2 regions of the Pseudomonas sp. ASL4 genome follow, and region 2 is predicted to be linked to the other one. Evidence: riboswitches for the same ligand, from Rfam matches in the RefSeq annotation. Region 2 holds a riboswitch; the other holds the start of a gene.
What was found. Region 2 has a riboswitch for cobalamin ahead of cobO (cob(I)yrinic acid a,c-diamide adenosyltransferase). Riboswitches for the same ligand answer to the same signal wherever they lie in the genome.
Positions count from the first base shown of each region.

Region 1: it holds a riboswitch for cobalamin, as region 2 does, so the genes downstream of both, AC1MEW_RS22670 (CbtB domain-containing protein) here and cobO (cob(I)yrinic acid a,c-diamide adenosyltransferase) in region 2, are expected to answer to the same signal.

Region 1 is NZ_CM155280.1:5,020,663-5,031,343, forward strand. It holds gene cobN (cobaltochelatase subunit CobN) at 1-2,369, opposite strand, end outside; gene cobW (cobalamin biosynthesis protein CobW) at 2,373-3,446, opposite strand; cobalamin riboswitch at 3,543-3,755, opposite strand; cobalamin riboswitch at 3,977-4,205, shown strand; gene AC1MEW_RS22670 (CbtB domain-containing protein) at 4,324-4,515, shown strand; gene AC1MEW_RS22675 (CbtA family protein) at 4,527-5,234, shown strand; gene AC1MEW_RS22680 (cobalamin biosynthesis protein) at 5,231-5,644, shown strand; gene cobM (precorrin-4 C(11)-methyltransferase) at 5,741-6,487, shown strand; gene nfuA (Fe-S biogenesis protein NfuA) at 6,691-7,275, opposite strand; gene AC1MEW_RS22695 (acyltransferase family protein) at 7,333-8,367, opposite strand; gene AC1MEW_RS22700 (fatty acid cis/trans isomerase) at 8,534-10,681, opposite strand, start outside.
Region 2 is NZ_CM155280.1:6,199,279-6,209,959, forward strand. It holds gene cbiB (adenosylcobinamide-phosphate synthase CbiB) at 1-843, opposite strand, end outside; gene bluB (5,6-dimethylbenzimidazole synthase) at 840-1,490, opposite strand; gene AC1MEW_RS28360 (cobyrinic acid a,c-diamide synthase CobB) at 1,487-2,887, opposite strand; gene cobO (cob(I)yrinic acid a,c-diamide adenosyltransferase) at 2,884-3,495, opposite strand; cobalamin riboswitch at 3,576-3,808, opposite strand; gene AC1MEW_RS28370 (hypothetical protein) at 3,962-4,546, shown strand; gene AC1MEW_RS28375 (PQQ-dependent sugar dehydrogenase) at 4,617-5,930, shown strand; gene AC1MEW_RS28380 (IS110 family RNA-guided transposase) at 6,035-7,060, shown strand; gene AC1MEW_RS28385 (class I SAM-dependent methyltransferase) at 7,420-8,073, opposite strand; gene AC1MEW_RS28390 (C40 family peptidase) at 8,092-8,628, opposite strand; gene AC1MEW_RS28395 (C40 family peptidase) at 8,794-9,417, opposite strand; gene hda (DnaA regulatory inactivator Hda) at 9,644-10,348, opposite strand; gene AC1MEW_RS28405 (AI-2E family transporter) at 10,579-10,681, opposite strand, start outside.

The DNA.
Region 1 (10,681 bases), 1.2 Mb from region 2:
TGCGAAATCAGTTGCGCGGCGAACAATTCCAGACGCTCACGGGTATCACCCGCCGTGCGCCAGGCTTCATCGCTCACCTGTTGCAGTTCGGCCGGTCTTGGCCCGGTCCACGGATCGGCCAAAGAGCAATCCAGCGGATCAAAGCCCAGCACAAACGCCTTGGCCAACGCCCGCAGCAAACTCGATTGCGCACCACGCCCGTCACCACGCGGAATCCGCAGCAAGGCCAGCAACGTATCAATGCGTAAACGCCCGGTCGGCGATTCACCGAAGATGTGCAGGCCATCGCGGATCTGCGATTCCTTCAAATCACACAGGTAGGTATCCAGACGCGGCAACCAGATCGCCGCGTCGGCATCGCTATTCAGTTTTTCGTCGAGTTGCAGTTCGCGGTCGATGTGGGTGTCGCGCACCAGTTGCAGGATGTCGCGCTGCAACTCCCGGGCGCGGCGCGGATCGAGCAACTGCGCCTCGTAATACTCGTCCGCCAACAGTTCAAGGTTACGTAGTGGACCGTAGGTTTCGGCCCGGGTCAGCGGCGGCATCAGGTGATCGATGATCACCGCTTGCGTACGCCGCTTGGCCTGCGCGCCCTCGCCCGGGTCGTTGACGATAAACGGATAGATGTTCGGTAGCGGCCCGAGCAACGCGTCCGGCCAGCAGTTTTCCGAGAGCCCGACCCCCTTGCCCGGCAGCCATTCGAGGTTGCCGTGCTTGCCGACGTGGATCACGCCGTGGGCGCCGTAGGTGTTGCGCAACCAGAAATAGAACGCCAGATACCCGTGGGGCGGCACCAGGTCTGGATCGTGATAGACCGCGCTCGGATCGACCTGATAACCCCGGGCTGGCTGGATGCCGACGAAGGTCAGGCCGAAGCGCAAACCCGCAATCATCATCCGTCCGCCACGGAACATCGGATCGTTTTCCGGCGGGCCCCAACGTTCCAGCACCGCTTGGCGATTGGCTTCAGGCAGTGCGTCGAACATCAAAAAGTAGTCGTCCAGCGCCAGACTTTGCATGCATGGGCGCTGGTCGAGGGTGTCGAGGTCATTGCTGACACCACCGAGCAATTGCTGGATCAACGCGGTGCCGCTGTCCGGTAGTTCGGCCGGCAGCGGGTAGCCTTCTTTATACAGCGCACGCAGGATGTTCAGCGCCGCCGCCGGCGTATCGAGACCGACGCCGTTGCCGATGCGACCATCGCGCGTCGGGTAGTTGGCGAGGATCAGCGCGATGCGTTTTTCGCCGTTGGGCACCCGCGCCAGATCGATCCAGCGCCGCGCCAGTTCGGCGACAAAGTCCATGCGCTCAGGTTGCGGCCGGTAGCAGACCACGTCGGACTGACTGCGCTCGCTGCGCCAGGCCAGATCCTTGAAGCTGATCGGCCTGCTGATGATGCGCCCGTCGAGTTCCGGCAGCGCGATGTGCATCGCCAGATCGCGTGGGCCGAGGCCTTGTTCGCTGGCGCGCCAGCCGGGTTCGTTGTCCTGGGCGCAGATCGCCTGGATCACTGGAATGTTGCGGCGAAACGGCCGCAAGTGCGGCGCTTCGGGGCTGGATTGGGCGAAACCGGTGGTGTTGAGAATGACCGCCGCTTCGACTTCGTCCAGCAAGTCCTCGACCACTGTCAGGCAGCCGGGCTCTTTCAAACTGGCCAGCGCTATCGGCAACGGGTTCAGCCCCGCCGCCTGCAAACGCTGGCAGAAAATATCGATGAAACCGGTGTTCGCCGCCTGCAAATGCGAGCGATAGAACAGCACCGCCGCCACCGGTTGATCAGCCTGCCAGTCGGCTTGCCAATCGCTCAGTTCAGCGGGGCTTTTATTCGGGTGGTAGATCGCGGTGCGCGGCAGGGTTTGCGGCTCGGCCCAGGCGTAATCGCGATCCAGCCAGCGATTGGCCAAACAGCGGAAAAAATCCAGGGCGTTGGCCATGCCGCCCTGACGCAGAAACTGCCACAGACGATCGCGGTCTTGCGCGACGACGGTGCTCAAGTCGCTGAGCTCGGGGTCCGGGCGGTCATCGCCGGGCACCAGAATCAGTTGCACACCCCGCTCGGACAGCTCGACGAGCCGCTCGACGCCGTAACGCCAATAGGCGATGCCGCCGTGCAGCGAGATCAAAATCACCTTGGCGTGACGCAGCACTTCGTCGACGTACAAGTCGACCGAAGCGTGATTCTGCACCTGCATCGGGTTAGCGAAGCGCACGCTCGGGTAGTCATCGGGCAACTGCTGCGCCGCTTCGGCGAGCAGCGCCAGGCTGGAATCGCCGCTGCACAGGATCACCAGTTCGGCGGGGGTTTGTCCGAGGTCGGCAATGTTGTCATCCGACACGAAACCGCCGGGCTGGGTCCTAAGCAAATGCATGGCTTAAACGCTGAGCGCGGCGCGCAATTGCGCTTCGAGTTGAGCGGCATCCAGTTCCTGGCCGATCAACACCAAACGGGTGGTGCGCGCTTCTTCGGCGCCCCACTGACGGTCGAAATGCCTGTCGAAACGCGTGCCCACGCCCTGGATCAGCAAGCGCATCGGCTTGTTCGGGATCGCGGCGAAGCCTTTTACGCGCAGGATGCCGTGCTTGACCACCAGTTGGGTCAACGCATCCATCAGCAGGCTTTCGTCGGCTTGCGGCAGCTCGATGGAGATCGAGTCGAAGGCGTCGTGGTCATGATCATCATGGTCGTCATCACCTTCACCGTGGTGATGGTCGTGATGGCTGTGACGGCTGTCGATGTGTTCTTCGGAACCGGCGCCGAGGCCGATCAGCACGTCCAACGGCACGCGGCCGCTGCTGGCTTCGATGATTTTTACTGCGGGCGGCAGTTCTTCGGCGACTTCAAGGCGCACGCGGGCCAGGTCTTCAGGGCTGATCAGGTCAGCCTTGTTGAGGATGACCAGGTCGGCGCTGGCCAGTTGGTCGGCGAACAGTTCGTGCAGCGGCGATTCGTGGTCCAGGTTCGGGTCGAGTTTGCGCTGGGCGTCGACTTGGTCCGGGAACGCGGCAAAGGTGCCGGCGGCCACGGCCGGGCTGTCGACCACGGTGATAACAGCGTCAACGGTGCAGGCGCTGCGGATTTCCGGCCACTGGAAGGCTTGCACCAGTGGTTTTGGCAGGGCCAGGCCCGAGGTTTCGATCAGGATGTGGTCGAGGTCGCCGCGACGGGCCACCAATTCGCGCATCACCGGGAAGAATTCTTCCTGGACGGTGCAGCACAGGCAGCCGTTGGCCAGTTCGTAGACGCGGCCGTTGGCTTCTTCTTCGGTGCAGCCGATGGAGCACTGCTTGAGGATTTCGCCGTCGATGCCCAGCTCGCCAAACTCGTTGACGATTACCGCGATGCGGCGACCTTGCGCGTTGTCGAGCATATGGCGCAGCAAGGTGGTTTTGCCCGAGCCGAGGAAGCCGGTAACGATGGTGACGGGGAGTTTGGCCAGTGTTTTCATCGGATGCCCTTTGGCAAGGTGGCGGGCAAACGGGACGACGACCGCGGCGAAGGATGCGCGGAAGATTTCGCCACCGGATCACCCCGCCCGGTTGTAGTGAGAATTCGTTTCGAGGCAGGTCTCCTGGCTGACGGTGTGCCTGTCGTTAGACTGGCGTTTGCTGCGCCTTCCCGCGGGCTCCATGGCTGGAGCGTGCAGTGGCGTGGCAGCGAACATCACCGTTCACAGTTGCGGGGGCAGCCGCGGCATCGACCGCGTTCCCTTCTTAGCTTCGGCAAACGCCGAAGAACCTCGAAAGCGCAAGGCTACGCATGGTGTGGGGGCGGGTCAATGTTCATGAGACGCTAGCGATCCCCTGTGGCGAGGGAGCTTGCTCCCGCTCGGCGGCGAAGCCGTCGCAAGACTTGCTTGCAACATTTGTCTGAAGGAATGAAGGGGGTCGCTTCGCAACCCAGCGGGAGCAAGCTCCCTCGCCACAAAAGCTAACTGAGAACCCTTGCCAATTGACTCCCCCGCCCCGCCCATGGTCTCCTGTGCGCCTTGTTACGGGTGCCCTTCACAGGGTGAAACGGGAAACCGGTGAATCATGTGCTTTACTCTAAAGCCATGTCAGTCCGGTGCTGCCCCCGCAACGGTAAGCGAGTGAAGAATCAGATCCACTGTGCCAGCAGTTCGGCATGGGAAGGCGATTCTTGCAGGTTCCGGCGTAAGCCTTGACCCCTCGCGAGCCCGGAGACCGGCCCGCAACACAAAGTGACCAGTACGATCACTGAATAACAAACCCGCGGTGGGCGGGCGCTGTTTAAGTCTCTGCGCGCACGCTCGCAGGGGTTTGCATGCGCTCTATTCACCCGCTGACAGACCAGAGGGAAGCGCCATGTCGATCATCAGCAGCACCGACCACAGCACTGCAAGCACCACCACAACCCTGAGCCAACGCCTGACCGCCGCCGCTTGCGCGTCGATCCTCGGCGCGTGCCTGGTGTATTTCGCCGGTTTCTCGCACATCGAAGCGGTGCACAACGCTGCGCACGATACCCGTCACAGCTCCGCGTTCCCGTGCCATTGAGACCTGCTGACATGATCAAGCGTATCGCTCAAACCGCAGGTTTCACCGGGCTGCTCGCCGCCCTGCTGCTGACCCTGCTGCAAAGCTTCTGGGTCGCCCCGCTGATTCTTCAGGCGGAAACCTACGAAAAATCCGAACCTGCCGCCGCTGTAGCTCACGAGCACACCGAAGGCGCCATGGCTGCTCACACCCACGACGCCGAAGCCTGGGAGCCGGAAGACGGCTGGCAGCGCGTGCTGTCGACCACCGGCGGTAACCTGGTAGTCGCGGTTGGTTTTGCGCTGATGCTCGCCGGCCTGTACACCTTGCGTGCACCGACCAAAACCGCTCAAGGCCTGCTCTGGGGCCTGGCCGGTTACGCGACGTTTGTGCTGGCGCCGACCCTCGGTCTGCCGCCGGAACTGCCGGGCACTGCCGCCGCCGATCTGGCGCAACGGCAGATCTGGTGGGTCGGCACTGCGGCTTCTACCGCTGTCGGCATCGCGCTGATCGTGTTCAGCCGTCACTGGCTGATGAAAATCTTCGGGGTGGCGATTCTGGCGGTACCGCATGTAATCGGCGCGCCACAACCGGAAGTCCACTCGATGCTGGCCCCGCAAGCCCTGGAATCTCAGTTCAAAATCGCTTCGCAGTTGACCAACGTGGCGTTCTGGCTGGCCCTGGGCCTGATCAGCGCCTGGTTGTTCCGCCGCAAAAGCGATGGCCAATACCACGCATGACGGATAACAGCGCAGCGCCGACCTTAGTGGTCGGCCTGGGCTGCCAGCGCGGCTGCCCCGCCAGCACGTTGCGGGCGCTGTTGGATCAGGCATTACAGGCGCATCAAATCGAACTTCATGCGATCAAGGCCCTGGCCAGCATCGACCTGAAACGTGATGAGCCTGGCCTGATCGAATTGGCCGCGCAGCTTGGGCTAGAAGTGATGTACTTCAGCAGCGAACAATTGGCCGGTTATCAGCCACAGCTCAGCCACCATTCGCAGATCGCCTTCGAACGCACCGGCTGCTACGGCGTAGCGGAAAGTGCCGCCCTGGCACTCGCCGAACACTTGGCCCAGGCACCGGCGAAGCTGCTGATTCCCAGGCAAAAATACGCTCAGGCCACCCTCGCATTGGCCAGTGCCGCGTAAAAACCCGATAATCCCCACCTTCGATCATGAGCAATCTTCATCTGAAGCCTTGCACAGCCCTTTTTCTCACAGACTCTTTTTTCAAAGGAACGGACGATGACCGTCTACTTCATTGGCGCAGGTCCCGGCGACCCGGAACTGATCACCGTCAAAGGCCAGCGGCTGATTCGCAGCTGCCCGGTGATCATCTATGCCGGCTCCCTGGTGCCGGCTGCCGTGCTGGACGGCCACCAGGCTGAAACGGTGGTCAACAGCGCCGAACTGCACCTGGAACAGATCATCGAACTGATCAAAACCGCCCACGCCAAGGGGCAGGATGTGGCCCGTGTTCATTCGGGCGATCCGAGCCTGTATGGCGCTATTGGCGAGCAGATTCGTTACCTTCGTGAACTCGATATACCGTTCGAAATCATCCCGGGCGTCACGGCTACCGCCGCCTGCGCTGCGCTACTGGGCGCCGAACTGACCTTACCGGACATCTCGCAAAGCGTGATCCTGACCCGTTACGCCGACAAAACCGCGATGCCGGCCGGCGAAGAGCTAGGCAGCCTGGCGCAACACGGGGCGACCATGGCGATTCATTTAGGGGTCAATCATCTGGAGAAGATCCTCGCCGAATTGCTGCCGCATTACGGCGCCGACTGCCCGATTGCGGTGATTCACCGCGCGACCTGGCCGGATCAGGATTGGGTGGTGGGGACGCTGGCGGACATTGCCGCAAAGGTCGAGGCCAAAGGGTTTCGGCGTACGGCGTTGATACTGGTGGGTCGGGTGTTGGGCAGCGATCAATTTAGTGAATCGTCGCTGTATCGCGCGGGGCATGCGCATCTCTACAGGCCCTGAGTTCACACACAACCCTGTGGCGAGGGGGCTTGCCCCCGTTGGGCTGCGAAGCGGCCCCAGCATTTTAGGTCTTGCGACGGCTTCGCCGCCGAACGGGGGCAAGCCCCCTCGCCACAGGTCATGGCAGCCATAGGAAAATCGACCACCCATAAAAAAACGGCGCTCACGGGGCGCCGTTTTTTATGTCGCAGCGAACACCTTACTCAGTAGTAGGCGTTTTCTTTCTGCGTGTGGTCAGTCACGTCGCGTACACCCTTGAGCTCGGGAATGCGCTCGAGCAAGGTGCGCTCGATGCCTTCGCGCAAGGTGACGTCCGCCTGGCCGCAGCCCTGGCAACCGCCGCCGAACTTAAGAACGGCGATGCCGTCCTCGACCACATCAATCAGACTAACCTGACCGCCGTGGCTCGCGAGCCCCGGGTTGATTTCGGTTTGCAGGTAGTAGTTGATGCGCTCGTTGACCGGGCTGTCAGCGTTGACCATCGGAACTTTGGCGTTTGGCGCCTTGATGGTCAGTTGGCCGCCCATGCGGTCGGTGGCGTAGTCGACAACCGCATCGTCCAGGAAGGCTTCGCTGAACGAGTCGATGTAAGCGGTGAAGCTTTTGAGCCCCAACGCAGTGTCTTCAGGTTTTTCTTCGCCCGGCTTGCAGTAGGCAATGCAGGTTTCGGCGTACTGGGTGCCAGGCTGGGTGATAAAGACGCGGATGCCGATGCCCGGGGTGTTCTGCTTGGAGAGCAGATCAGCCAGATAATCGTGGGCGGCGTCAGTGATGGTAATAGCGGTCATGGAAACTCCTCGCAGGCTTGGGCGCAGTTTACGCCAATCATCGCGCCGCACAAAGTCCTAGTATTTTTGTCGGGAAAGAGCTTGCACGGGCTGAGCAACTGTTTCGCCGTCGATCCAGGCTTTAAGCCACCGATAGCTGCGTTTTTCCACCCATTCGTAACTTGCCCAGGAAGCCACGCCAATGGTGGCCGCGCAAACGGCAAACATGACGTAAGGATTCACATCGTACTGTTGTGCGATAAATCCGCCGGCCGACAGCACCAGCACATGCATCAAGTAGACCGAGTAGGAACAATTACCGAGCAGTTCGAACACCCGATTGTTCTTGAAATAACGTTCCAGCGCGATGCACGCCATCACCAACACGGCACTCGGCAAACCCCAGGCCAGCAGTCGCGGTGCCGGCGGCAGATGATAAATCGTCAGTAAGGCACCAGCGATCCCCAGCAGCGGCAGCCATAAACCGGGCTTGATCCAACCCTTGCGGTAGACCATGCCAATGGCAATCCCCAGCAGAAACTCATAAACGATGTCGGATCGGTAGAACTGGCTGATCCAGCCATAACCGGTCCAGGCCTGGCACACCGCGAACAGCAGCGCCGCGACGATCAGCAACCTGACCTGCAAGCGAAACAGCAGTGCCCAGGCGAACAGCAGGTAAAACAGCATTTCGTAATTCAGCGTCCAACCGACATTGAGCGTCGGATAAATCCCGTAGCCGCCGGGGTTTTGCGTAGGAATGAACAACAGCGACAGCAGGAAATGCGACCAGTCGACCGTCTGATCCGGCAACACCGGTTGAGCGAACACCACCACCAGCGCCATCAGCACCGTGTACAGCCAGTACGCCGGGACGATGCGGCACATTCGATACAGCAGAAACCGCGCCGGCGGCAGCGACTTGGCCTCGGTGGACAGGAAGATCACCAGACCGCTGATGACGAAGAAGATGTCGACGCCCACGGCGCCCTTGTCGATAAACGCCTGCCCCACCGGCCCGCGAGCCTTGAAGTCGAAGAAAATCTGCATGAAATGGTGGCAGACCACCGCCCAGGCTGCGATGGCGCGCAGCGCTTGTACAGAAATCAACATCGACGGCCCTCCAATCGAAATTCACAAACCACCGCAAGCCCCCTGTAGGAGCAAAGCTTGCTCGCGAAAGCGGCGCGTCAGTCAACATCATTGTTGAATGTACCGCCGCCTTCGCGAGCAAGCTTCGCTCCTACCGGTGGGACAGTGATTGGTCTTTAAAGGTCGATCAAAGATTCTCGTAGCGGTTCATGTCCAGCACGCCCTCTTCCACCGGGTCAGTTTCGTGGATGTACGTGCTCAGGTCGCGGAAGTAGAACCAGAACTGCGGATGACTGCGCCGAACACCCCAGCGTTCAACGATCCTCTCGAAGCTGTCAGCGTCCTTCGACCTTTCCATCGCATCGACAAACTCAGGCACCTGCTCGGCCGGAATGTTGAACATGAAGTTCGGATAACTGCTGAGCACACCTGGGTAAATGGTCAACGTGTCGAGCCCCGGCTGATAACGCAGGGATTCACCGAGTATGAATGCCACGTTGCTGTGGGCACGGTTGCGCAGCAGGCTGTAGATCTCGCGTTTGCCGCTTGCGGTTTCGATACGCAACATCGTCGCTTCCGGCAACTGATCAATGACCTTCAAACCCGCTGCAGGACGCGAAGTCAGGCGACTCAAGGCTTGTTCGGCGTTCTGCAACGCCGGGTCGATGTTCGGCCGCGAGCAATACGCACCATCGCAACGGTTAATCGGATCCGGCGTGGCGTTGAGGTCGCCGTAACGGGCCAGCAATTGCATGGCGAAATCCCGTTTCGGGTCTTTTTCGTCGAGTGTCAGCGCGCTGGGCTTGTCGTTGTCGATGGACTCGTAATCCAGCCACATCTTGAACTTGCCGCCGCTCTGATACCAATCGTCGAGGTAGTCGTTGCGCGAATCGGCCGGCATCAAACGCAGGAAGTTCTGCTCGGCGCCGTTACGGATCAGGTCGAAATACAGCCGCGTCTGGGCCTGATGGGAGACGTTGCCAAACACGTCGAAATTCACCGCCAACTGGTAATACGTGCGTTCCAGCAACGGGAAGTCGAACAGCCACATGGTTTGCGGCACGTCACCGATCAGGCCTTTGTTCACCGAGGCACTGTCGAAGTGGCGGAAGATCGTCAGCAACGCGTTGTCGTTACCGGCCCACAGCGTCGACCAGCTCGGCGCCGGCGCCTCGGCGTAGCTGTCCCGGCGCAGGGCTTCGTATTCGTTGCGTTTGTTGCGGTAGTCATGCCACAGGCTCAACACGCTGCCGACGTCGTCGTTCTGCCCCGGCATTGCCAGCAGCGGCGTGGCCTTGCCGCGATAGTTCGGATCGGTGATGTAGAGGTCGTGTTCCGGGGCCTGGAACAGTGCCCAGAAGTTGTCGCGAATCACATCTGTAGCGATCTGCCCACGGCATACCGGACCGCGAATAAAGGTGCGCACGAAGTACTCGGCGTTATCGAGCATGAACTGATAACGCGCCTGGGCCGGGATAGCCTCAAACGTGGTGAACGGATTGGCCCGGCGCTCCGGGCCGTAACCCGGTAAGGCGTTGACCTGCCAATTGCCGCTGAAAAACAGGCTTTTGGCCCGGGACAGCTTCGCCGCGCTCAACGGATAAGTGATGTGGGTCTTCTGCACGATCACGCCTTGCACCGGCCACAACCGGTAATAAATCTGCGTGCCCGGATCGTCGTTCGGCCGGCGGGTATTGATCAGGTCGATCGGCTGGCCGGTCGGCGTGCGCGAACGCACCCACTGGAAAAAATGCCCCGGCTCGCCATCCTTGAAGTAGATATGCGCCAGGAACAAGTGTTCAAACAACCAGCGCCCGACCAGGCTGCCACGAGCGCCCGGTGCGTTGAGCAGATTTTCCCACTGCACCACTTGCAGCGCTTCCCTGGCGCTGGGCACCAGGCCTTGTTCATCAATCGGCGCACCGGCGGCGAGCCAGCGTTGCAGGGTCTGGTACTGCTGATTTGTCAGGCCGGTCACCGCCAGCGGCATGCCTTCTTTCGGGTGCGCGCCGGCATAACCATCGAACTCCGCCGGCATGGCGCACATGTTTTCCCGATTCAGGCCCAGCACGATGTCTTCCGGCAACTTGGCGTTAGGCGTTAGCGGGGTTTTGTGGCCCAGCTCAAGCATCCGTGCCATCAACGCTGCCTGGCTGCCTTGGGCGTCGAGGACCGAATAGAAGTCCTTGTGCTGCCAGGCCAGTTTACCGAAGGCGTCATAGAAGAGTCGGGTTGGCGAGGATGCGACGCTGCGCTCGCCGTCGTAGACCGCAATCTTGGTCGCGCCGCGGGCCGCCCCTTCACCGCTGCCCAGATTGAGCTGACAGGCGGCGTC
Region 2 (10,681 bases):
TTGCCAGCCACGGTCGATGGAGTCGGCATCCGCTGGCGCGCCTTCACCGAGTTGTGGACGCTGATGCAATTCACCGTGATAAATCGCCGCCCCGCCCAGCTCGACACCCAGCGCACCGGCACCGGCCGCCATCACCGGGCCAGCGTTCGGGCTGTCCCAGGTCGGGCCCTGGGTACGCCAGCATTTCAATGCGAGTCGGGTTTTGCCCAACAGTGCGTAGGTCAACGCCACCAAACGTGCGGGAATGTAGTTGAGGACGTCGTCGATTTTCGCCGCCGCCCAGCCGAACCGTTCGAAGCGTTCGTTGCGATAGCCCCACATGGCGTCGAGGGTGTTACTGAGTCGATAGAGCACCACGCCCGGCGCACCGGCCACGGCAAACCAGAACAGCGCAGCGAACACCGCGTCACTGCCGTTTTCCAGCACCGATTCGGTGGCGGCGCGGGCGACTTCGGTTTTATCCAGCTCACTGGTCTGGCGGCTGACCAGATAACCCACGCGTTTACGCGCTTCGTCCAAGTCATCGCTGCGCAGGGCCTTGGCCACCGGCTCGACGTGTTCGCCAAGGCTGCGCATGCCGAGGGCGCAATACAGCGCCAGAATCTCGACCACCCAACCGACATAAGGCGCCCAGGAAAGCGCCGTAACCAACAAGGTCAGCGGCAACACCGCGATCACCCACGCGGTGACGCCGTGACTGCGCCAACCGCGACCGCCGGAGTTGAAACGTTGCTCGATGCGATCGGCAAAACGGCCGAACGCCACCAGCGGATGCCAGCGTTTGGGTTCACCCAGCAGCGCATCCAGCGCAACCGCGGCGACACTCAATAACGCCACACTCATTGACTCACTCCCCAATAGTTTTCATACAGCAATTCACTGAGCGGGCGCGCCTGCGCCCAGCCTTCGAGTACCAACATCGGCGCCGGATAGAATTCCTTGACCGGACCCAGGCAAAGAACCGCCAGCGGTTTGGCACCGACAGGCAAACCCAGCAGGTCCGCCAGAGCTTGCGGCTCGAACAGCGACACCCAGCCCATCCCCAGCCCTTCAGCGCGGGACGCCAGCCACAAATTCTGGATCGCGCAGGACAGCGACGCCATGTCCATTTCCGGCAAGGTGCGGCGACCGAAAATGTGGCGTTCGCGATCATCCATCAACGCTGCTACCAACACTTCGGCGCAGTCGTTGATGCCTTCGACCTTGAGCTTCATGAACTCGTCGGTGCGCTCGCCGAGGGCTTCGGCAGTGCGGATGCGTTCTTCTTCTACTAATAACTGGATCTTGCCGCGCAGGGCTCGATCGCTGATGCGGATGAAGCGCCATGGCTGCATCAGGCCGACGCTGGGTGCCTGGTGCGCGGCTTCGAGCAGGCGCCGCAGCAATTCAGGCTCGACAGTGCCGCCGCTGAAGTGGCGCATGTCGCGGCGTTCAGCGATGGCGCGGTAGACGGCGGCGCGTTCGGCTTCGGAGAAGGCGTTGTCGGTCATGGCCGCTTCGCGAGCAAGCCCGCTCCCACATTAGATGGCGTGCTGCCTGACGAAACGCGGTCAACTGTGGGAGCGGGCTTGCTCGCGAAGGCGGCCTCAAGATCAGGCGCAAACAGAGCGGCAATCGCCGACGGATTCGACGGGAAATAAAAGTGCACATAAGAGGCTGTCATCCGCCCCTCACGATAAACCGCCTCCGCCCCGCGCCCGCCATTCGGGCTCAGGCCCCGGGCAATCGGCTCAAGCTCAGTGCTGGTCAACGAGTGATGATAGGTGTGCCCGCGCAACAAACCTTCGGGCAACTCGACCGCTTGCAACGCCAACGCCGCCAGACGTTTTTGCATCACCGCATCCCCCGCCAGCAAGCCGACCAGTTCAGCGCGAGTGCCGTCGACATCGGTTAAGGAATCGAGCAGATACAGCATGCCGCCGCACTCGGCCAGCAATGGCTTGCCCGCCGCATGGTGTGCGCGAATAGCGTTGAGCATCGAAGTGTTTTGCGACAGGGCGACATGGTGCAGTTCAGGGTAGCCGCCGGGCAGATAGAGGCTGTCTGCCTCCGGCAACTCGGTGTCGCGGATCGGCGAGAAAAACGCCAACTCGGCACCCATCGCCCGCAGCAAATCCAGGCTCGCACCGTAGGTGAAGGCGAACGCTTCGTCACGGGCCACGGCGATGCGCACACCCGCCAGCAACGGCTCGGCGCTGATCACATCCGGGGCGGCGAATTCGACGGCCGGTGGTAGCGCCACCTCGCAACTACTGGCCAACGCATCGGCCGCCGCATCGAGGCGCAGATCGAGATCATTCAACTCGCTGGCCTGCACCAACCCGAGGTGACGGCTCGGCAGTTCGATCCCGGTTTCCCGGGACAACGCACCGTACCAACGCAAGCCTTCGGTCAGGCTGCCTTCAAGCAATTGCGCATGACGCAAGGTGCCGACGCGGTTAGCCAACACGCCGGCAAACGGCAAGTCCGGCTGATAACGCGCCAAGCCCAGGGCCAACGCACCAAAGGTCTGAGCCATGGCGGTGCCATCGATCACGCCAAGCACCGGCACACCGAAGTGTCGCGCCAGGTCAGCGCTGGATGGCGTACCGTCGAACAAGCCCATGACCCCCTCGATCAGAATCAGGTCCGCTTCACCCGCCGCTTCCCACAACAGCCGACGGCTTTCCTGCTCGCCGACCATCCACATGTCCAGTTGATAGACCGGCGCACCGCTGGCGCGCTCGAGAATCATCGGGTCGAGAAAGTCCGGGCCGCATTTGAATACGCGCACCTTGCGCCCCTGATTGCGATGCAAACGGGCCAGCGCAGCAGTGACAGTGGTCTTGCCCTGACCGGAGGCCGGCGCGGCAATCAGTACCGCCGGGCAATGACGTGGTTGATTCACAGCTCGACGCCTTTTTGCGCTTTGATCCCGGCCTGGAACGCGTGTTTGATCACGTTCATTTCGGTGACGGTGTCGGCCAGCTCGATCATTTCCGGCTTGGCGCCGCGACCGGTGACCACCACGTGTTGCATCGGCGGACGGGCCTGCAAGTCGCTGAGGACTTGATCGAGATCGAGGTAACCGTGTTTGAGGGCGATGTTCAGCTCATCAAGCACCACCAGGCCAATCGACGGATCGCGCAGCAACTCGCGGGACACGGCCCACGCGGCTTCGGCGGCGGCGATGTCACGCTGGCGGTCCTGGGTTTCCCAGGTGAAGCCCTCGCCCATCACGTGAAAACGCACTTGCTCCGGGAAGCGGCGGAAGAACAACTCCTCGCCTGTGCTGTTGCGCCCCTTGATGAACTGCACCACACCGCACTGCATGCCATGGCCCATGGAACGGGCGAGCATGCCGAAGGCCGAGCTGCTTTTGCCTTTGCCGTTGCCGGTCAGCACCAGCAGCAGGCCGCATTCGTTCGGCGAATTGGCGATGCGTTCGTCAATCACGGCTTTTTTACGCAGCATGCGCGCCAGGTGGCGTTCGTCACGATCGGGGGTATCAGTCATGGGGAGCTCTCCGTTGAGGCTGGATAACGGCGGGCAGGCACAAGAATAGATGGCAAGAAGCCTGGCATCGCCCACCGTGATGCCGCTGGATGGATCAGGCCGGTCTCCGGGCTCATGAGCGGCATTACGCCTGGCTGCGCGCCTTCCCATGTCGAGTTAAGACACAGTGGCTCAGGCGCAGCTTTCTCTCATTTACCGTTGCGGGGGCAGCGCCGGGATCGTGGTTCTTCATCTATGGAAGAAATCACTCACCGGCTTCCCTGTTTCACTCTGTCGACCGCGGTCACAGAGCACCTGAAACAAGCCGCGAAGGTTAGAGGGTTGGGGGTGGAGCGTCAATTAAAGCCGGGGCGCCATCCGGCGAAAAACTGCCGTCGATCAACTTACTGACGCCAATCTTGCGCCACACTCCCAGCAGTGATATCAAAGAGCCACAACTCACAACACAATAACAAGGGTGAGCCACATGCAAGGCATGATCATCAGCAATCCGAAGCTGGAATTCCTGCGCCCGCTGCTGGAACGCTGGTTTGACTGTATCGACCGTTACAACGCCGTGCGCGGCGATAACGACACACCTTACTGGTTCGACGAAAAAGCCAACCTCGGGCTGCTCTCGGCCGCCGCGTGGATGGCCGAAATGGTCACGTTGCAACAGACGCCGAGCCGCAAACAGACCGAAGAAGGCGAACGCAATGCCCGAGCCGATTTGTTGATTGCCAGCAGCGAAGCTCGCGCTTTTATTCAGGCCACCCAGCGTTGGCCAAGGGTCAATAGCCTGAATCTGACGCAAGCCCTGGCCGATATCACCAGCGAGGCGAAGCGAATCAGCCACGCCAGCGACCTGAAACTCGGCTGCCTGTTCGCCGCGCCACAAAAAGCCCAGCACAGCGCCACCCCGGAAGAACTCCAGGACATGGTCGACGACCTGCAAAAGGAACACACCTGCGCCGTGGCCTGGTATTTCCCTTACGCCTATCGCAAGTTGCGCAACGAAGCCGGCAACTATCACCCTGGTATCGCCGTACTGTTCAAAGAGGCCCGTGGTTGACGGGTTGAACCATCGCGTCTTTTCTCTTCTCTATAATTAAGACAATGCATTCATAGGGAAGAAGATCAGCATGCTCAAGCTTCAGTTCGTTCTCGTCATAGCGCTCGCCGGAGGGCTCGCCGCCTGTGGTGAATCCTCCAGCCTGCAAGTCTCGGACGGCACCGGACCGTCGCCCAAGCTGCCAGAACCGAACAAGACCCTGATCCCGACAGTCAACATCGCCCCGGCGATCGGCTGGCCGGCCGGCGCCAAACCCATTGCGGCCGCAGGGACGCAGGTCGCGGCATTTGCCGAAAACCTCGATCACCCGCGTTGGCTCTACGTGCTGCCCAACGGCGATGTGCTGGTGGCCGAAACCAACGCACCGCCCAAACCCGATGACAGCAAAGGCATTCGCGGCTGGGTGATGACGAAAGTCATGGGCCGCGCTGGTGCCGGCGTACCGAGTCCGAACCGCATCACGCTGCTGCGGGACAAGGACCACGATGGCGTGGCCGAAACCCGCACGGTATTCCTGGAAAACCTCAACTCGCCATTCGGCATGACCCTGGTCGGCAATGACCTGTACGTCGCCGACACGGATCGCCTGCTGCGCTTCCACTATGAAACCGGCGATACGACGATCAAGTCACAGCCCATTAAGGTCACCGATCTGCCGGGCGGCACGATCAACCATCACTGGACCAAAAACGTCATCGCCAGCAAGGACGGCAGCAAGCTGTACGTGACGGTGGGCTCCAACAGCAACGTCGGCGAAAATGGCCTGGCGGCCGAAGAAGGTCGCGCGGCGATCTGGGAAGTGGATCGTGCCACCGGCAATCACCGGATCTTCGCCTCGGGCCTGCGCAACCCGAACGGCATGGACTGGGAACCGAACAGCGGTGCGCTCTGGACCTCGGTCAACGAGCGGGATGAAATCGGCAGTGATCTGGTGCCGGACTACATCACCTCGGTCAAGGACGGCGCGTTTTATGGCTGGCCGTTCAGTTATTACGGGCAACACATCGATGTGCGCGTCGAGCCGCAGAACCCGGAGCTGGTGGCCAAAGCCATCGCCCCGGATTACGCCGTTGGCCCGCACACCGCCTCGCTGGGGTTCACCTTTGCCGAAGGCAGCAAACTGCCTGCACCGTTTACCAACGGCGCATTCGTCGGCCAGCACGGCTCGTGGAACCGCAAACCGCATAGCGGCTACAAGGTGATTTTCGTGCCGTTCGCGGCAGGCAAGCCGACCGGGCAGCCGGTGGATGTGCTGACCGGATTCCTTGATAAAGATGAAAATGCCATGGGTCGGCCGGTGGGTGTGGTGATTGATCAGCAGGGAGATTTGCTGGTGGCGGATGATGTAGGGAACAAGATTTGGCGGGTTTCGGCGGCTAAATAAGCCTCCAACGCCAACACACATAACAAATAATGAAATAGCTCCCCCCGCCGCCCCCTGTGATCGCCCACTAAGCTTTCACAGGGGGCTCATCGGAGACCGTTGCCATGAACAAAGTAGCTATTGTCGCCATCGATCTGGGAAAACACAGCTTTCATCTGCATGCACAAGATGATCGTGGTCATGAGCTTTACCGCAAAAAGTTTAATCGGGCGGCGCTCATCCAGCATCTGGCCAATCTCGAACCCTGCACCGTTGCGATGGAAGCTTGCGGCGGAGCCCACTTCATGGCGCAGGAAGTCTCAAGACTGGGGCATATACCCAAACTCATTGCTCCGCATCTCGTGCGTCCGTATGTGAAAAGCAACAAGAACGACTTCGCTGATGCCGAAGCGATCTGCGAGGCTGCAACTCGTCCAACAATGCGCTTTGTGCCGCCTAAGAATCAGGCTCAGCAGGCGCTGGCCATGCTCAACTCGACACGTGATTCGTTCATCAAAGAACGTACTGCTACCGTCAATCGGATTCACGCAGCCCTCCTGGAAGTCGGAATCAGCTTGGCCCCAGGCTTCAAGTCCATCAAAGATCTTCCAGCGCTGCTTGAAGCGCATCCACTTCCCGATTCCATCAAAAAACTACTGACCAGGCTGCGTGAGCACTTCAATTACTTGCACGAGCAGGTCAAGGCTTTGGATAAGGAAGTGGAGTGCCAAGCCGCTGAAGATGATCTGGCTGTTCGCTTGATGACGATGCCGTGTGTCGGCCCGATCACCTCCAGCGTCCTGGCTGCCGAGTTGGGCGATGGCAAACAGTTCAAGTGCGGCCGAGGCTATTCGGCCTCGATCGGGCTAGTGCCCAAACAACACTCCACGGGCGGAAAAACCGTACTTTTAGGCATCAGCAAGCGGGGTGACCGAAACCAGAGACGTCTGCTGATCCAGTGTGCCCGCGTCTATCTGATGCAGTTGGATCGACAGAAAGGAGCGCTGGCGGACTGGGTCCGACGGCTATGGGACAACCATCACTCCAATCATGTGGTCTGCGCACTGGCCAACAAACTGGCGAGAATCGCCTGGGCGATTGCAGCACACCACACCGAATTCGATGCGGGGCCAGGCGCGATGAACGCCTAACCCCGCAGTCACCCGAGCACCACCCACCTGGTTTGCGATGCTGGATAACAGATGACGTGAACGGCCAACCGGCCTGACGAAAACCCTGAGCTCCCACACGGCTGAAAGGCCGTCCAAGTAATTAGGATCGCCGGGCATCGATTCTCATCAAGGCGCGAATGGACCAACCTCCACTCAGACGCCGGATAGATGAAAGCAAGCCAAACACATCATCAAAAACAGTATTGCAGAAAAGGGGGGAACCATAGATGTGGGAGCGGGCTTGCTCGCGAAGGCGTCATGACATTCAACATCTCCGTTGACTGTTACACCGCTTTCGCGAGCAAGCCCGCTCCCACATTTTTAATCGGTGTCAGCGCTTACCTTTTGCGGCAAAGGGTTAAACCATCACCTATCGGCAACATCGACAGATCCACCCGCACGTCATCCTTCAAAGCTCGATTGAGCACCTGTATCGCTCGGGTGTCTGCGCTCTCCGGATTTTCCTCAAGCACCCGCCCGCTCCACAGCGTGTTATCAAACACCGCCAAACCACCGACCCGCAGCAAACGCAGGGCGTGCTCCAGATAACTCGAGTAGTTAGCCTTGTCAGCGTCGATGAAGATCAGATCAAATTGCCCTGGCTGCTCCAACAGAGCCAGGGTTTCCAACGCAGGTGCCAGACGCAGATCGATACGTTCGGCCAAGCCCGCCTCCTGCCAGTAACGCAATGCAGTGGCGTTGTAATCGCCTTGGATATCGCAACAGATCAGCAAGCCGTCGTCCGGCAATGCCGCCGCCATGCACAAAGCGCTGTAACCGGTGAAGGTGCCGACTTCCAGCAAACGCCTGGCGCCGGTGAGTTTGACCAGCAACGCGAGGAACTGCCCTTGCTCTGGCGCGATCTGCCAGCGCGCCATGGGCAGCATCTGGGTTTCGTCACGCAAACGCTTGAGCAGCGGCGTTTCCCTGAGGGAAACGTCGAGCAGGTAGTGGTACAGGGAATCGTCGAGATTGAGCGTGCGAGTGGTCATGACAGCAACCTCAGCAATCTACGGGTTACGCGCCAGGTGCTCAGGCTGCAAGACGCGCTTGGCGCTCAGGTAGGCTTTCTGCCAATAGGCTTTGGACAAGCTGTCGAGCTTCACCGTGCCGCCCGTGGCCGGGGCGTGGACGAAGCGGCCTTCACCGACGTAGATCCCGGCGTGGCTGACCTGGGAGCCGCCATTGGTGGCGAAGAAGATCAGGTCGCCGGTTTGCAGGCCTTCCTTGCCGACATTGGCAGCTTGCATGCTGATCATCTCGCGGGTGGTGCGCGGCAGGGAAATGCCGGCGACGTCACGGTAGACGTAACCGATCAGGCCACTGCAATCGAATCCCGAATCCGGTGTGTTGCCGCCCCAGCGATACGGCGTGCCCACCAGGCCGAGGGCGCGAAACAACACGTCTTCTGCTTCCGGGGAGAATGCTTGGGAGGAACCGAAAATAATCGGCGCGCGAACCACCGGCGCTGAGGGCGGTGGACGGCTGGCGCAGGCGCTGAGCAGCGCTGCGAAGAACATGAGTGCGAGGCGGGCCGACATCGTCATAAGCAGAACATCCTGATCTGGCTGCGGCTTTTTCTGCCGGAAAGACAGAAAAGAAAACCGCCTGCGCAGGACGCAGGCGGTTTGCCATCAATAATAGATCAGGATTCTAGCGCCTATGCGGCAAACTTCAAGTAAGACTTTAAGTTCGCCTTACATAAAGTGTGCTTACTTGCGAGCAGTGACCACAGTTGGGGCCATCGCGAGTGCGCGCTTGGCTTCGATGAAGGTCTTGCTCCAGTAGCTGTCGCCCAAGCTATCAACCCGCACGCCACCGCTTTTGCGGCTGCTGGAATGGATGAACTGGTCATCACCCAGGTAGATACCGGCGTGACTGACGCGACCGCGACGACCGTTGGTCGCGAAGAACAGCAAATCACCAGGCTTGAGCTTGTTACGCGCTACCAACGGGGCATCCACGTTGATCATTTCGCGAGTGGAGCGCGGCAGATTCATGCCGGCCTCTTCACGAAACAGGTAGCCGATGAAGCCGCTGCAGTCGAAACCGGCTTCAGAGGTACCGCCGAAACGGTAACGGGTACCGATCAGGGACATGCCACGTTCGAGGATGCTGTCGGCCAGAACCGGAAGCTGGTACGACTTGCCATCGGCGAAGTCTGCCAGTTCTTTTTCGGTGGCCACTTCTTCCTGATACAGAACGGAAGATTGGGCGGTAGCAGAGTTTCTAACCTGCTGTTGTTGCTCTTGCTGGGACACTGGAGAGTGAGCAGCGCAACCAAACAACAGGGTGACGAGTGCGAGAGGCACGAGGGGTGCGAAGCGATTTAGCATGGGCACGACCGTGGCTGATAGTTGTAAAGAAGGCGAGACTATGCCCGCTATCAACCTCATTTGCAAATTCAATCGATCTTTTTGTGACTTCTCGGTTTCTCGTTTACATCTAAGCGCTTAAGCCCATTTTAAACATTCGCGCAGCCTGCAACCTTGCAGGAAAGCGGATTTTCTGACGCCTGAAATATGCCGAAACCCGCTACAGGCCTTTATTTACTGGGGCTAGCTACCAACCGAGGGTTTCTTTCAGGAAGGGAATTGTCAGCTTGCGCTGAGCTTGAAGGGAGGCCTGATCGAGGCGTTCAAGTAGCTCGAAAAGCGCACTCATGCTGCGAGTACCGCGGGTCAAAATAAAATGCCCGACTTCATCGGTCAGGTGCAAACCGCGACGGGACGCACGCAATTGCAGGGCACGCAATTTGTCTTCATCGGACAGTGGGCGCATCTGGAAGATCAACGCCAAGGTGAGGCGCGATTTGAGATCCGCCAGCTTCACCGGCAGTTCACGCGGCGAGGTCGACGCAGCAATCAGCAGACGTCGGCCACTGTCACGCAGACGGTTGAACAGGTGGAACAACGCCTCTTCCCAATCCGCTCGCCCGGCGACGGCCTGTAGATCATCGAGGCAGACCAGTTCGTATTGTTCGAGGTTGTCGAGAATTTCGATGCCGCGATCCAGCAACTCGGCCAACGGCAAGTACACCGCCGGCTCGCCCATTTGCTCGAAACGCAGGCAGGCAGCCTGCAACAAGTGCGTGCGCCCTACCCCGTCCTTGCCCCAGAGGTAAATCAGGCTTTCGGTCCAGCCGGCGTCGGCTTCGCATAGCCGCTCGACATAGCCGAGTGCAGCGGCATTGGCGCCTGGGTAGTAATTGATAAAGGTAGCGTCATCACGCAGACGCACACCTAGGGGCAGCTGAATCGGTTTCATGCTGACTGAACAGTTCCAAAGGAACCGTTAGTGGCCTCTGTGTAAAGTTTGCGAAGTTTATACCCGTGAGACAGCCCGCACAATGCAGCAGACCACAAGCAAAATCAAAGGTTTGCGTTAACGCACTGGTTTTATGACAGTTTCTTTGGCGGCGCATGTGACAGCCGCGAGGGAGAAGCGGGCCGACCAGGCAAGAATCCAGGCCGCCCGCTACAAGCGATCAGTCGACTTTAAAGCTCAGGCTCGTCGACGCCGCTGTACATATCCGAATCTTTATACAAATCATGCACATGACGCACCAGCACCATGATCACCGCCGCCACCGGCAACGCC